4 regions of the Pseudomonas sp. BIGb0558 genome follow, and region 1 is predicted to be linked to each of the others. Evidence: predicted binding sites of a transcription regulator. Region 1 holds the regulator's gene; each other region holds the start of a gene.
The links. Region 1 encodes FliA, which starts transcription of late flagellar genes. Its sites were predicted from a motif close to CTAAAGTTTNNNNNNNNNNNGCCGNTAA; they were not measured.
Positions count from the first base shown of each region.

Region 2: M2400_RS27240 (methyl-accepting chemotaxis protein) is a predicted target of FliA. The motif match lies at 1,737-1,764, and genes of this name have one in related genera.
Region 3: motA (flagellar motor stator protein MotA) is a predicted target of FliA. The motif match lies at 1,683-1,710, and genes of this name have one in related genera.
Region 4: M2400_RS25795 (methyl-accepting chemotaxis protein) is a predicted target of FliA. The motif match lies at 1,800-1,827, and genes of this name have one in related genera.

Region 1 covers NZ_JANUEW010000011.1:88,561-91,768, reverse strand. The annotation lists gene M2400_RS15625 (chemotaxis protein CheA) at 1-208, opposite strand, end outside; gene M2400_RS15620 (protein phosphatase CheZ) at 220-1,008, opposite strand; gene M2400_RS15615 (chemotaxis response regulator CheY) at 1,027-1,401, opposite strand; gene fliA (RNA polymerase sigma factor FliA) at 1,572-2,312, opposite strand; gene fleN (flagellar synthesis regulator FleN) at 2,309-3,142, opposite strand.
Region 2 covers NZ_JANUEW010000034.1:53,885-57,092, reverse strand. The annotation lists gene M2400_RS27240 (methyl-accepting chemotaxis protein) at 1-1,678, opposite strand, end outside; gene M2400_RS27235 (aldo/keto reductase) at 1,845-2,840, opposite strand; gene M2400_RS27230 (LysR family transcriptional regulator) at 2,960-3,208, shown strand, end outside.
Region 3 covers NZ_JANUEW010000002.1:161,599-164,806, reverse strand. The annotation lists gene M2400_RS04100 (rhodanese-like domain-containing protein) at 1-17, opposite strand, end outside; gene M2400_RS04095 (HDOD domain-containing protein) at 76-1,611, opposite strand; gene motA (flagellar motor stator protein MotA) at 1,778-2,629, shown strand; gene motB (flagellar motor protein MotB) at 2,633-3,208, shown strand, end outside.
Region 4 covers NZ_JANUEW010000030.1:32,419-35,626, forward strand. The annotation lists gene M2400_RS25775 (LysR substrate-binding domain-containing protein) at 1-111, shown strand, start outside; gene M2400_RS25780 (MmcQ/YjbR family DNA-binding protein) at 108-470, shown strand; gene M2400_RS25785 (DUF1294 domain-containing protein) at 453-836, opposite strand; gene M2400_RS25790 (undecaprenyl-diphosphate phosphatase) at 833-1,663, opposite strand; gene M2400_RS25795 (methyl-accepting chemotaxis protein) at 1,894-3,208, shown strand, end outside.

The sequences.
Region 1 (3,208 bases):
CGATGTGACAGCACTCCACCAGCTCGTGGAGCTGGAGGAAGCCGGCGCCCCCTTTTACAGTGTGAAAACCGCGAAAAATTGCATTGAGCAGGTTCGCATCATCCGGTCGGCTTTCCAGCTCGACCAGTTGTTCGGACAGTTGCTCTAAAATTTCGCCGGCCTCTACAAGGAAATCCTGAAGGATTTCTTCATCGGCGCCGAAGCTCATGGGTGTGCTCCTTAGAAGCCTAAACTGGACAGCAAATCGTCTACGTCGTCTTGCCCGGATACAACGTCTTCACGTTTATCGGCATGAATCTGCGGACCTTCACCCTTGGCGAGGTGTTTTTGTGGATCTTTTTCAGAAAGGATCGCTTCGCGGTCATGTTCGATGCCGGCAAACCGGTCAACCTGACCCGCCATCAACACCAGTTTGAGCAGGTTGCTTTCCACTTCGGTGACCAATTGGGTCACGCGCTTGATCACCTGACCGGTGAGGTCCTGGTAATCCTGGGCCAGCAGAATGTCATTGAGGTTGCTGGAAACCGTGCGGTTTTCCTGCTCGCTGCGGGACAAAAAGCCCTCGACCCGACGCGCCAGTTCACGAAACTCTTCAGCGCCCACTTCCCGACGCATGAACCGGCCCCAATCGTTGCTCAGGGCCTTGGCTTCACTGGCCATGCCGTTGACCAGAGGCGTGGCGTTTTCCACCAGGTCCATGGTGCGGTTGGCCGCCGCCTCAGTCAGCCTGACCACATAGGACAGGCGTTCGGTGGCATCAGTGATCTGCGAGATTTCTTCGGCCTGGGGCATGTGCGGGTCAATCTGGAAATTGACGATCGCACTGTGCAACTCACGGGTGAGCTTGCCCACTTCCTGGTACAGGCCGCGGTCACGGGTCTGGTTGAGCTCATGGATTAACTGCACCGCGTCACCGAACTGGCCTTTCTCAAGGCTTTCGACGAGTTGATGAGCATGTTTTTTCAGGGTCGACTCGAAGTCGGCCTGCGATGATTCTTTATGCTCCATAGCTCCCCCGTGGCAGCATCAATGACCGATGCGTTCGAAGATTTTTTCGATCTTCTCTTTCAAGGCCAGTGCAGTGAATGGCTTGACCACGTAGCCGTTGACCCCGGCCTGGGCGGCTTCGATGATCTGTTCACGCTTGGCTTCAGCGGTCACCATCAGCACAGGCAGGCTGCGCAGTTTTTCATCAGCGCGCACGTGGCGCAGCAGATCGATACCGGTCATGCCCGGCATGTTCCAGTCCGTTACCAGAAAGTCGATGCTCCCGCTGTTGAGGATCGGAATCGCCGTAATGCCGTCATCCGCCTCGACCGTGTTAGTGAACCCAAGGTCACGCAACAGGTTTTTTATGATCCGCCGCATCGTTGAGAAGTCATCAACGATGAGGATTTTCATGTTCTTGTCCAATTCGACCTCCAAGCAGTCTTAAACGCGCCCAGCACCTGGGCGCGCCATATCAATCAACAGGCGTTACACAAAAAGGACTACCGGGGGCGCACCACGGGCCAAGCCCGTCCGGGCGCAAGGCCTGGACGGTATCGTTCGCAGTGTCCCCACACTGCCTGTCAGCGCGCTCGCCACTCTCCCAAACGCCCCCGCAAGCGGGCTGCGCACTGGCTGTGTAACTGGCTGACCCGCGATTCGCTGACTCCCAGGACCTCACCGATTTCCTTGAGGTTCAGCTCTTCGTCGTAGTACAGCGCCAACACCAGTCGCTCACGCTCCGGCAAATTGGCAATCGCGTCCGCCAGCGCAGTCTGGAAGCGTTCATCTTCCAGATCGCGCGACGGTTCGAGATGGGCACTCGCGCCGTCCTCGTGCAACCCTTCATGTTCGCCGTCCTGTAAAAGGTCGTCGAAACTGAACAGGCGGCTGCCCAAGGTATCGTTCAAAATCCCGTAGTAATCGTCGAGACTCAATTGGAGTTCGGCCGCAACTTCGTGATCTTTAGCGTCGCGACCGGTTTTTGCTTCAATTGAGCGAATTGCGTCACTCACCATCCGCGTATTGCGGTGCACGGAACGCGGCGCCCAATCACCTTTACGCACTTCATCGAGCATGGCCCCACGGATACGGATACCCGCGTATGTCTCGAAACTTGCGCCCTTGCTCGCGTCGTACTTGGTCGACACTTCGAGCAAGCCGATCATCCCGGCCTGGATCAAGTCCTCGACCTGGACGCTGGCTGGCAGGCGTGCCAGCAAGTGATAGGCAATGCGCTTGACCAGAGGCGCGTAGCGCTCGATCAACTCGACCTGACTGTCACGTGCCGACTTCTTGTAAAGGTTGTAGCCGCTGGCTGTCATAGCACCGGTCCTGCGCTCGTCTGATGCACCAAACGCTCGACGAAAAACTCCAGATGCCCCCGGGGATTGGCGGGCAACGGCCAGGTATCGACCTTCTGGGCAATAGCCTTGAACGCCAATGCGCACTTCGAACGCGGGAACGCTTCATAGACCGCACGCTGCTTTTGCACGGCCTTGCGTACGCACTCGTCGTAGGGAACTGCGCCGACGTATTGTAAGGCGACATCGAGGAAGCGATCCGTGACCTTGGTCAACTTGGCGAACAGATTGCGCCCCTCTTGCGGGCTTTGAGCCATGTTGGCCAGTACGCGGAAGCGGTTCATGCCGTAGTCACGGTTGAGCAGTTTGATCAGGGCGTAGGCGTCGGTGATCGAGGTGGGTTCATCGCACACCACCAGCAGCACTTCCTGGGCTGCGCGCACGAAGCTGACCACGGACTCGCCGATCCCGGCGGCGGTGTCGATCACCAGCACGTCGAGGTTGTCGCCGATGTCGCTGAACGCCTGAATCAGGCCGGCGTGTTGCGCCGGGCTCAGGTGCACCATGCTCTGGGTGCCGCTGGCAGCCGGCACGATACGAATCCCGCCGGGGCCCTGCAACAGCACGTCGCGCAGCTCACAGCGGCCTTCGATCACATCGGCCAGGGTATGTTTGGGCGTCAGTCCCAGCAGAACGTCGACGTTCGCCAGACCCAGGTCAGCATCCAGCAGCATGACCCGACGGCCAAGCTCTGCCAGGGCCAGGGACAAATTCACTGACACGTTAGTTTTCCCGACGCCACCTTTGCCGCCGGTCACCGCGATCACCTGTACGGGATGCATGCTGCCCATTTTATTTCTTTACCTTGTCTTGCTTAGACGCAGGCTACATAAGTTGGCCGCGGGAACTGCTGGCAG
Region 2 (3,208 bases), on a different contig from region 1:
CCCCGGTGGTCAGGCGTGCGAGCATTTCGTTGATCTGCGAGGTGCTGGCCTGGGTGCGGGCGGCGAGGGCGCGCACTTCGTCGGCGACCACCGCAAACCCCCGGCCTTGTTCGCCGGCCCGGGCGGCTTCGATGGCGGCATTGAGGGCCAGCAGGTTGGTCTGGCCGGCAATGGCGCCGATCACCCCAAGGGTTTCGGTAATGCGCGCGGCGTCCTGGCGCATGTTTTCCACGGTGTGGGTGGCACTGGAGACCTCGCCGATCAACGCGCTGACGCTGCGGGAGGCTTCACCCACCACCACCCGCGAACGGTCGGCGTGCTCGTTGGCGCGCTGGGTGAACGCGGCGGTTTCGGCCGCATTCTCGGCCACGGTGTCGGCGGTGGAGCTCATCTCGGTGATGGCGGTGACGGTCTGGTCGGTTTCCGAGGCATGGCGCACCAGGATCTGGTTGGTCTGGGCCGACGTCTGCTGCAACTGTGCGAGGCTCGACGACATGGCGCCGGTGGCCTCGGTCACTTCGCCGATCATGTTTTGCAGGTAGACGATAAAGCGGTTTACCGAATGCCCGATCGCCCCCAGTTCGTCCTCGGCGCGGATGGTGATGCGCCGGGTGAGGTCGGCATCGCCGTTGGACAGCGCGTCGATATTGGTCTTCAGCGCGGTCATCCGGTGCACCAACTGGCGGATGGCATACACCTGCAGCAGCACCAGCAGCAGGATCATCGGGATTTGCAGCATCGCCAGGGTGCCTAAAACGTCATCACGCTGGGCGGTGATCAGCGAGGTCGGCAGTGCGGTGGCGAGGAACCAGGGCGTACCTTCGATCGGGCGCATGAAGAACGTGCTGGCCACGCCCTGATTGTCGAACTCGCTGCGCTGCAGGGATTGGTCGCGATGGGCCAGGCCGGCGCTGACCTGGGCCGCAAATGCGGAAGTGCCGGTCAGTTCGCTGATGTTCTTCAACACCACCGGGCCGCTGATGCGCGTGCTGTTGCTGATGATCTTGCCGTCGCCTTCGACGATCAGCATTTCGGCGCCGAGGTCTTTTTCCTTGCTGGCCACCAGGTCGTTGAAGAACCCCAGGGTCACGTCGATGGTGGCGACGCCGTACGCCGCGCCGTCACGCTGGATCGCCATCGCGCAGTTGGTGCGAGGCTCCTGGCTGGCGTCATCCTTGTAGGCTGCCGCCCAGGCGCACTGGCCACGGGGTGAGGCGAGCCCGCCCTTGTACCAGCTCTGGTCGTAATAATTGGGGGCCGCGTCGCTGTTCCAGAACGTATTGACCGCCAGCTTGCCCGAGGCATCGCGGTGCCAGAAGGTGCTGTGCTTGTTACGCCCCGGCGTGCGCTGGTTAGGCAGGGGCCAGATGCCGCCGCCGAACACTTTCAATTCGCCGTACTGGTCCACCAGGCCTGGCAGCACCTTGTCGATGGCGTCGCTGTCCAGCAGCGGGATGGTTTGGGTGATGGTGCGTTGCTGGGCCTGGACCTTGTTCAACTCGCCCTGGATCTGCCCGGCCACTTCGGCAATGCGATTGAGCACCACCTGTTCTTCGGTGTGGCGCAGCGTGGGCGCCACCAACTGTCCGATGCCCACGACCGTCAATACGAATAACAACAGGACGAACAGCACCAGGAACAGGGTGTAACGGGCTTGGATAGAGCGCAATGAGGGCATGGGGTCGTCCTTACGAAGCGTTTATTGTGCGACGCGGCTTTGTTAGAGCTTCGAAGGGCTATCGGCTTGGGACGGGGGAGCTTTAGGTACCATGGTGCAAGAAAGTTGCACGGCATGCGTTGAATGATCGGAGCTGGCACGCCAGCCCCGATCCAGACCGGCAGGATTATTTATCCAGCATCTGCATGACTTCTTCCGGGTAACGCAACCCGGCTGTTGCATTGGCCGGGAAGATCGCCTCCAGGGCCGCCAGTTCGGTCGGGCTCAGCTTGACCTCCAGTGCGGCGACATTCTCTTCGAGGTACTTGCGTTGCTTGGTGCCGGGGATCGGGATCAGGTAATCCCCTTGCGCCAGCACCCACGCTAACGCCAGTTGCCCGGCGGTCACGCCCTTGTCGGCGGCCAGTGCCTGCACTTGTTCCACCAGCAACAGGTTCTTCGCAAAGTTATCACCCTGGAAACGCGGGCTGAAGCGGCGGTAGTCATCCGCCGCAAAATCGTCCGGGCTTTTCAGGGCGCCGGTCAGGAAGCCTCGGCCCAGCGGGCTATAAGGCACAAACGCAATGCCCAGGCGCTGGCAGGCGGCGAGGCAGCCGTTGTCTTCCTGGTCGCGGCTCCATAGGGAATATTCGCTTTGCAGGGCGCTGATGGGGTGCACGTTGTGGGCGCGCTCCAGGGTGGCGGCCGAAGCTTCACTCAAGCCCAGGTAACGCACCTTGCCTTGCTTGACCAGTTCAGCCATGGCGCCGACGGTTTCCTCAATCGCCACTTCCGGGTCGATGCGGTGCTGGTAATACAGGTCGAGGGTTTCTACGCCAAGGCGTTTCAAGGTGCCGTCGATGGCGCTGCGGATGTACTCTGGCCGGCCATTCACGCCACGCAACGCCGGGTTCGACGGGTCGCGCACGATGCCAAACTTGCTGGCGAGAAACACCTGATCGCGCTTGCCGGCGATGGCCTTGCCGATCAGCGCTTCGTTGGTGTGGGGGCCGTACATGTCGGCGGTGTCCAGCAGGTTGATCCCCAGCTCCAGGGCGCGGTGCAGGGTATATATGGCTTCGGTGGTGTCGGTGCCGGTGGTGTAGAAATCGGTCATGCCCATGCAGCCGAGGCCGATGGCGGAAACCTGGGGACCGTTTTTGCCGAGTTGACGAGTGTGCATGGGTCCAGCTCCTGTGTAGGGAAGGGCGCCATTGTTGCCCTCGACAAAAGCGGGATAAACCGGATAAAACCACTATCACTATTATGAAATTCTAAACAATCCCTGAAGGAAGCCCGCCCGTGGACCGTTTTAATGCGATGCGTGTGTTCGTGCGGATTGTCGAATTGGGCGGCTTTGCCAAGGCGGCCGACAGCCTGCAACTGCCGCGCGCCTCGGTAACGATCCTGATCAAGCAACTGGAAGCGCACCTGGGCGTGCAGTTGTTGCAGCGCACCACGCGCCAGGTCAGCCCGACCCTCGACGGCGCCGCCTACTATCAGCGTTGTGTGAGCCTGCTGGCCGACCTTGAGGAAACCGAGGCGGTGTTC
Region 3 (3,208 bases), on a different contig from region 1:
CCAGAGAAGTCAGGCATGTGAGGTCTCCTGGGCATAAAAGTTGGGCGCTAAAGGAGGGCGATTGTAGCGCAAGCATCAGGCGCTGCGGTTGGTAAAGCTGTGCAGGGCTTTTTCGATGCATTGGGCGGTTTTGCCGAAAGCCTGCACGGTGGTTTCCGAGAGCGGCCCGCCGCCCTGGTCGGCCACCATCAGCATCACCACCCGGCCGTTGCAACTCAGGGAGCGCAGCAGCAGGTGCTCGCCCTTGAACAGGCGGCGCAGTTCCGGCGGCAGCAATGCCGAGAACTGGGCGTGGTTGTCGGGGTTGAGGCGCACCTGGGCGGACTTGGCCAGCAGGCGTTGCAGCAGGGTGCTTTGCGCCACGTCGAGGCTCATGTGGTCGGCGTCCTTCGGCAGGCCGTCGACTTGATGCACCCGCAGGGTGCTCAGGGTTTTGTCTGCCATCAGCAGCATCACCCGCTGCATGCCACAGGCCACCAGGGCTTCCTTGGCGCAGGTGGTCAGGTGCATGGCGTTGGCAAAGCGGTTTGGCTCTACGAGCAATTCGGTACAGCGCTTGCGCCAGATCGCCAAGGCTTCGGCAGTGGGCGGCGGTGCCGGCAGCAAGCCGTGGTGAACGCGTTGTACGTCCCATGGCCAGATCAACGACAGCGCCGGATGCCAGAGATCGCGCATCAGGGTCGTGCGGGCACTGATCGCCGCGTGTTGGTGAGACTGTTGTTGCACCTCGGCCAACGGTTGTTGCAGGTAAAGCGCAGTCAGGTATTGCCAGCGCTGGGTGTGTGGGCAGGTCCACGATTCCTGCGCCGCCAGCGCCAGCCCATTGGCGAGCAACACGGTATTGGCCGGCTGGTTCAGCCAGCGGCGCAGGTTGGGGTCGGCATCCAGCAACTGCTGTTGGCGCAAGGGCTCGTCTTCACGGGCAATGTGCAGCGCCTTGACCAGCAGGCGTTGCTCCGTGAGCAGCAACGTATAACCCTGGGACACCCAGATCGGCAGGCGCCAAGCCTCGGTCAATCCCAGGCACAGGTCCAGCAGGCGCACGCCGAACACTTCCTGCTCGACGGTGCGTGCCGATTCGCCTTTGTGGATCACCCGCAGTTCCCACTCTTCCAGCAGCTTGGGATAGGCAATCGCCATCGGCCACAGCGGCGAAAGGAACAGCAGGCTGCCCCAGTGAATGTCTTGCCACAAGCGCGCCAGGCGGCTGGCAAACAGGCCGCTGGCTTGTTGCGAAGCGTGCTGGCTGATCATCTGCAACTGGCGCAGGGCCAAGGGGATTTCACCAAGTGGCACCGAAGGCAGGCGAGCCAGCAGTTCCTCGGTGCGTTTGAGGCCGAGGCGATTGATCGCCACTTCAAGATTTTCCGCCGGCTCTGCGAGGCTGCCGTGGGCCTGGTTGTTGGCCTCGCGCATCACGCTGAGCACCAGCGCCGGACTGTTCTGCATCAGCTCTGCAATATCCCGCAACGAACTGCGGTTGTCGCCGATGGCCTTGCACACGCGGTCGTGGCTGGCCTGCGGAACAGGCAATAGCACGGCGTCCAGGCGCTTTATCCAGGCGGCCAGCGAATTGGGTTTTTGAGTTGGGACTGTCGTTTCGTTTGCCATGATTGGGGCGCGATCATCACTTGCGGTCAACACGCCCGGGACGGGCCGAACTGTTTTTTCGCCTTAACGCGCTATAGTCTGGCGCAGATTTGCCGATAAGTAGAACAAGAGTTTTCAACTCTTGCGAATATGACCCTGAACCCGACGGCGCAAGTACTCATCCCCTATGGCTAAAATTATCGGCATCATCGTCGTCATCGCGAGCGTGCTCGGCGGATACGTCCTTTCCCACGGCAAGATTGCGGCGCTGATCCAGCCCTTCGAAGTGCTGATTATCGGCGGTGCGGCGTTCGGCGCATTCCTGCAAGCCAACCCTGGCTACATGACCATGCACGTGATCAAGAAGTCGCTGGGCATGTTCAGCTCGCGCTTCTCCCACACCTTCTACCTGGAAGTGTTGGGGCTGATCTACGAGATCCTCAACAAGAGCCGCCGTGAAGGCATGATGGCCATCGAAGGCGACATTGAAGACGCCGCGGCGAGCCCGATTTTCGCCAAGTACCCGGCGGTACTCAAAGACGAGCGCATGACCGCCTACATCTGCGATTACCTGCGCATCATGTCGTCCGGCAACATGGCGCCCCATGAGCTGGAAGGCTTGTTCGACATGGAGCTGTTCAGCCTCAAGGAAGAGCTGGAGCACCCGTCCCACGCCGTGACCGGCATCGCCGACGGCATGCCCGGCTTTGGTATTGTTGCCGCGGTTCTCGGGATCGTGGTGACCATGGCCTCACTCGGTGAAGGCGACCAGAAGGCCATCGGCATGCACGTAGGTGCGGCACTGGTGGGTACTTTCTTCGGTATTCTCGCGGCCTATGGTTTCTTCGGCCCGCTGGCCACTTCCCTGGCCCACGATGCCAAGGAAGAAGTGAATTTGTACGAAGCGATCAAGGCCTGCCTGGTAGCGTCGGCTTCCGGCATGCCGCCATCGCTGGCAGTGGAGTTCGGGCGCAAGGTTCTGTATCCGAAGCACCGTCCAAGCTTCGCTGAGCTGGAACAAGCGGTTCGCGGTCGCTAAGCCATGGAAAACAACCAGCCGATCATCATCAAGCGCGTCAAGCGCTTCGCTGCGGGACACCATGGCGGCGCCTGGAAAATCGCCTTCGCCGACTTTGCGACGGCGATGATGGCGTTCTTCCTGGTGCTGTGGCTGATGTCCACCGCCACGCCGGAACAGAAGATCGCCATTGCCGGTTACTTCAAGGACCCCATCGGTTTCTCCGAGAGCGGTACGCCTTTTGTGATCGACCTCGGTGGCTCGCCGCAACTGGCGCCCGAGCGCACCATCAACCCGGAAATCAAGACCGATTCGCCCCAGGAAAAAATTCCGATCGAGCGCGATACCGTCGAGGCCATGGCTGACCAGGTCGAGCAGGAACGCCTGGAGCTGTTACTGCAAGAGCTGCAAACCAAGGTTGAGGAAAACCCGCAACTGCTGAAATTCAAGGATCAGATTTCCTTCGAGATTACCCCGGACGGCTTGCGCATCCAGATCACCGACGCTGCCAACCGGCCGATGTTCGACTCTGGCAGTGCGCGGTTGAAGCCGTACTTTGAAGACATCCTGCTGGCCATGGCCGACACCATCAAGGCGGTG
Region 4 (3,208 bases), on a different contig from region 1:
GGCTGGTTGCAGGCGGTTTACCCTCATCGGCGCGGCGTGTTGCCGGCCGTGCGAGCCTGGATCGACCACCTGGATAACGCCTTCAAAGGATGTGGAGACCGTTTGTTATGAGAATGACCGAAGAACAAGTCGCCCAATTTTGCCTGGGCTTGCCCGGCGCGCGGGAAGACTACAAATGGGGCGGCGTGCGGGTGTTTTCCATCGCCGGCAACAAGATGTTCGCCTTGCAGCACCTGCGGGGTGATTCGCTGGCCTTCAAGGTCGACAAGGAACTGTTCCTGGGACATGTGGATCGCCCGGGTATCCATCCGGCGCCGTACCTGGCGCGGGCGCAGTGGATCATCATGGAGGCGCCCTACCCGCTGGGCGCCGAAGAACTGCGTGGCCTGTTGCAGCGTTCCCACCAGTTGGTGGTGAGCAAACTGCCCAAGCGCACGCAGGTCGGCTTGCTGCTAGAAGATCGAGAGTAGCGTGCCGCCGAGGAACAACTGGTCAATCCAGAACACCTCGTGCAGCAACACGATCAGCCAGAACGCCACCTGATAAGACACCTTGCGCGTCTTGTGGCGAAACACCTGCTGGGCGATCAACGCCCCCGGCCAGCCGCCTGCCAGCTCCACGGCGTGCAGGATGTTTTCCGGGGTGCGCCAGCTGTCTTCGCGGGCCTTGCGCTTGTCGCGCCAGTACAGCAAGAACGCGATAACGCTGACCACGCCGTAGGCCACCAGCGGGATCATAGAAACCCCGCGATACCACAGCAGCGCCGAGCCCAACAGCGGCGCGGCGCACACCAGTGCAAACACCAGCGCCTTGAAGCGCGGATGCTGGATGTTCATGGCTTGACGGCCGACCAGTCGATCCAGCCGAATTGCCAGGTGGCCAGGATCACCAGGCCAAAGGCGATGCGGTACCAGGCAAACGCCGCATAGCTGTGGCTGGCGATGAACTTGAGCAGCGCCTTGACCGCGATCATCGCGAAGATGAACGAGGTGACAAAGCCGATGGCAAACACCGGCAAATCGTCCGGCTGGAACAGGTGGCGGTACTTGTAGCCCGAGTACACCGCCGCGCCGACCATGGTGGGCATGGCCAGGAAGAACGAGAACTCGGTGGCGGTCTTGCGTGACAGGCCGAACAACAGGCCGCCGATGATGGTCGCGCCCGAACGCGAGGTACCCGGAATCATCGCCAGGCACTGGGCGAAGCCGACTTTGAGGGCGTCCTTCCAGGTGATCTGGTCGACGGTTTCGGCGTGCACTTCATGTTGGCGACGCTCGGCCCACAACATGATGACACCGCCCACCACCAGCGCTGCCGCCACGGTGATCGGGTTGAACAGGTAATGCTTGATCAGGTCGGCAAAAATCACCCCCAGCACCACCGCCGGCAATACGGCGATGATCAGGTTGACGGTGAAACGCTGGGCGTTGCGCTGGGTCGGCAAGCCGATCACCACGTCGAGGATCTTGCGTCGAAACTCCCACACCACCGCCAGGATTGCGCCCAGCTGGATGATGATATTGAACGCTTCAAAGCGCTCGCCACCGAAGTTGATCAAGTCGGCGACGATAATCTGGTGCCCGGTACTGGAGATCGGCAAAAACTCCGTCAGCCCTTCTACAACCCCGAGTATCAGCGCCTGAGCGGCGGTCCAAAGATCCATCGATTCCCCCAAAGGTCATGCCTGTGGCACGCCTCTAACATAATTTTTTAAGTGTTCACTAACGACGAATGCGCGGCGAAAGCAGCGCAGATAATCAAGACCGGGCTGCGAAAATTCCGTGAAAAATCAGGCAGGACTCAGGTTTTTTGATTCTGGGCCGAAAGCCTATCAGACAAGCCGGAAATGTCGATGCGGCACCTAAAATTATAAGAACACGGAGTGACAGGACCATGAACAGTTTGCGCAACATGTCCATCAGCCGACGCCTCTGGCTGATCCTGATTGTCGCCGTGCTGATGCTGCTAACCCTCGGTCTGCTTATGCTCAAGCAGATTCATGGCGACCTTTACCAGGCCAAGAGTGAGCAGACCCAGCGCGTGGTCCAGACCGCCAACGGGATCCTGACTTATTATCACAGCCTCGAAACCAGCGGCGTCCTGACCCGCGAGGCGGCCCAGAAGCAAGCCTTGAGCGTGGTCCGCGGCTTGCGCTACGGGCATGACGATTACTTCTGGATCAATGACCTCACGCCCGTGATGATCATGCATCCGGCAAACCCCAAGCTCGATGGCCAGAACCTGTCGGCCATTCGCGATCCGGACGGTTTTGCGGTGTTCAACGAGTTCGTGATCCTGGCCAAGGCCAAGGGCGCCGGGATGGTGAATTACCGCTGGCCCAAGCCCGGGGCGGATGCGCCGGTGGCCAAGACCTCGTATATCCAGTTGTTTGAACCCTGGGGCTGGATCATCGGCTCCGGCGTATATGTCGATGACGTGCAAGGCGAGTTCCAGGGCCAGGTATGGAAAGCCTCGATGGTGGGCCTGGTGATCGCGGTGATCATGGCCCTGCTGGTGGTGCTGATTGCCCGCAGCATCGTGCGCCCGTTGCAGCAAGCAGTGAACGCCATGGGCAATATCGCCAGCGGCGAAAGCGACCTGACCCGCACCCTCGACACCCACGGCCAGGACGAAGTCACCCAATTGTCCCGCCACTTCAACAGTTTTACCGCCAAGTTGCGCCAGGTGGTGGGCCAGTTGCAGGCCTGCGCCAATGCCCTGGGCCAGTCGTCCAGCGAACTGGGCAGCAATGCCAGCGACGCCCATGACCGCAGTCAGCAGCAATCGCAGCAGATGGAACTGGTGGCGACGGCGATCAACGAAGTCACCTACGGCGTGCAGGATGTGGCCAAGAATGCCGAGCACGCCGCCAGTGAAATGCGTGATGCCCAGGTACAGGCCGAACAGGGCCAGCTGAATATCGACGGCAGCCTGCAACAGATCGACCAGCTCTCCACCACCATCAGCCAGGCGGTGGAAGTGATTCGCACGCTGTCCGCCGAAAGCACGCAGATTGGTGGCGTGCTGGAAGTGATCCGCTCCATCGCCGAGCAGACCAACCTGTTGGCGCTCAACGCCGCCATCGAGGCGGCCCGCGCCGGGGAGCAAGGACGCGGGTTTGCGGTGGTGGCCGATGAAGTACGGCTGCTGGCCCAGCGCACGCAAAAATCCACGGCAGAAATCCAGGGCATGATTGAGCGGCTGCAAA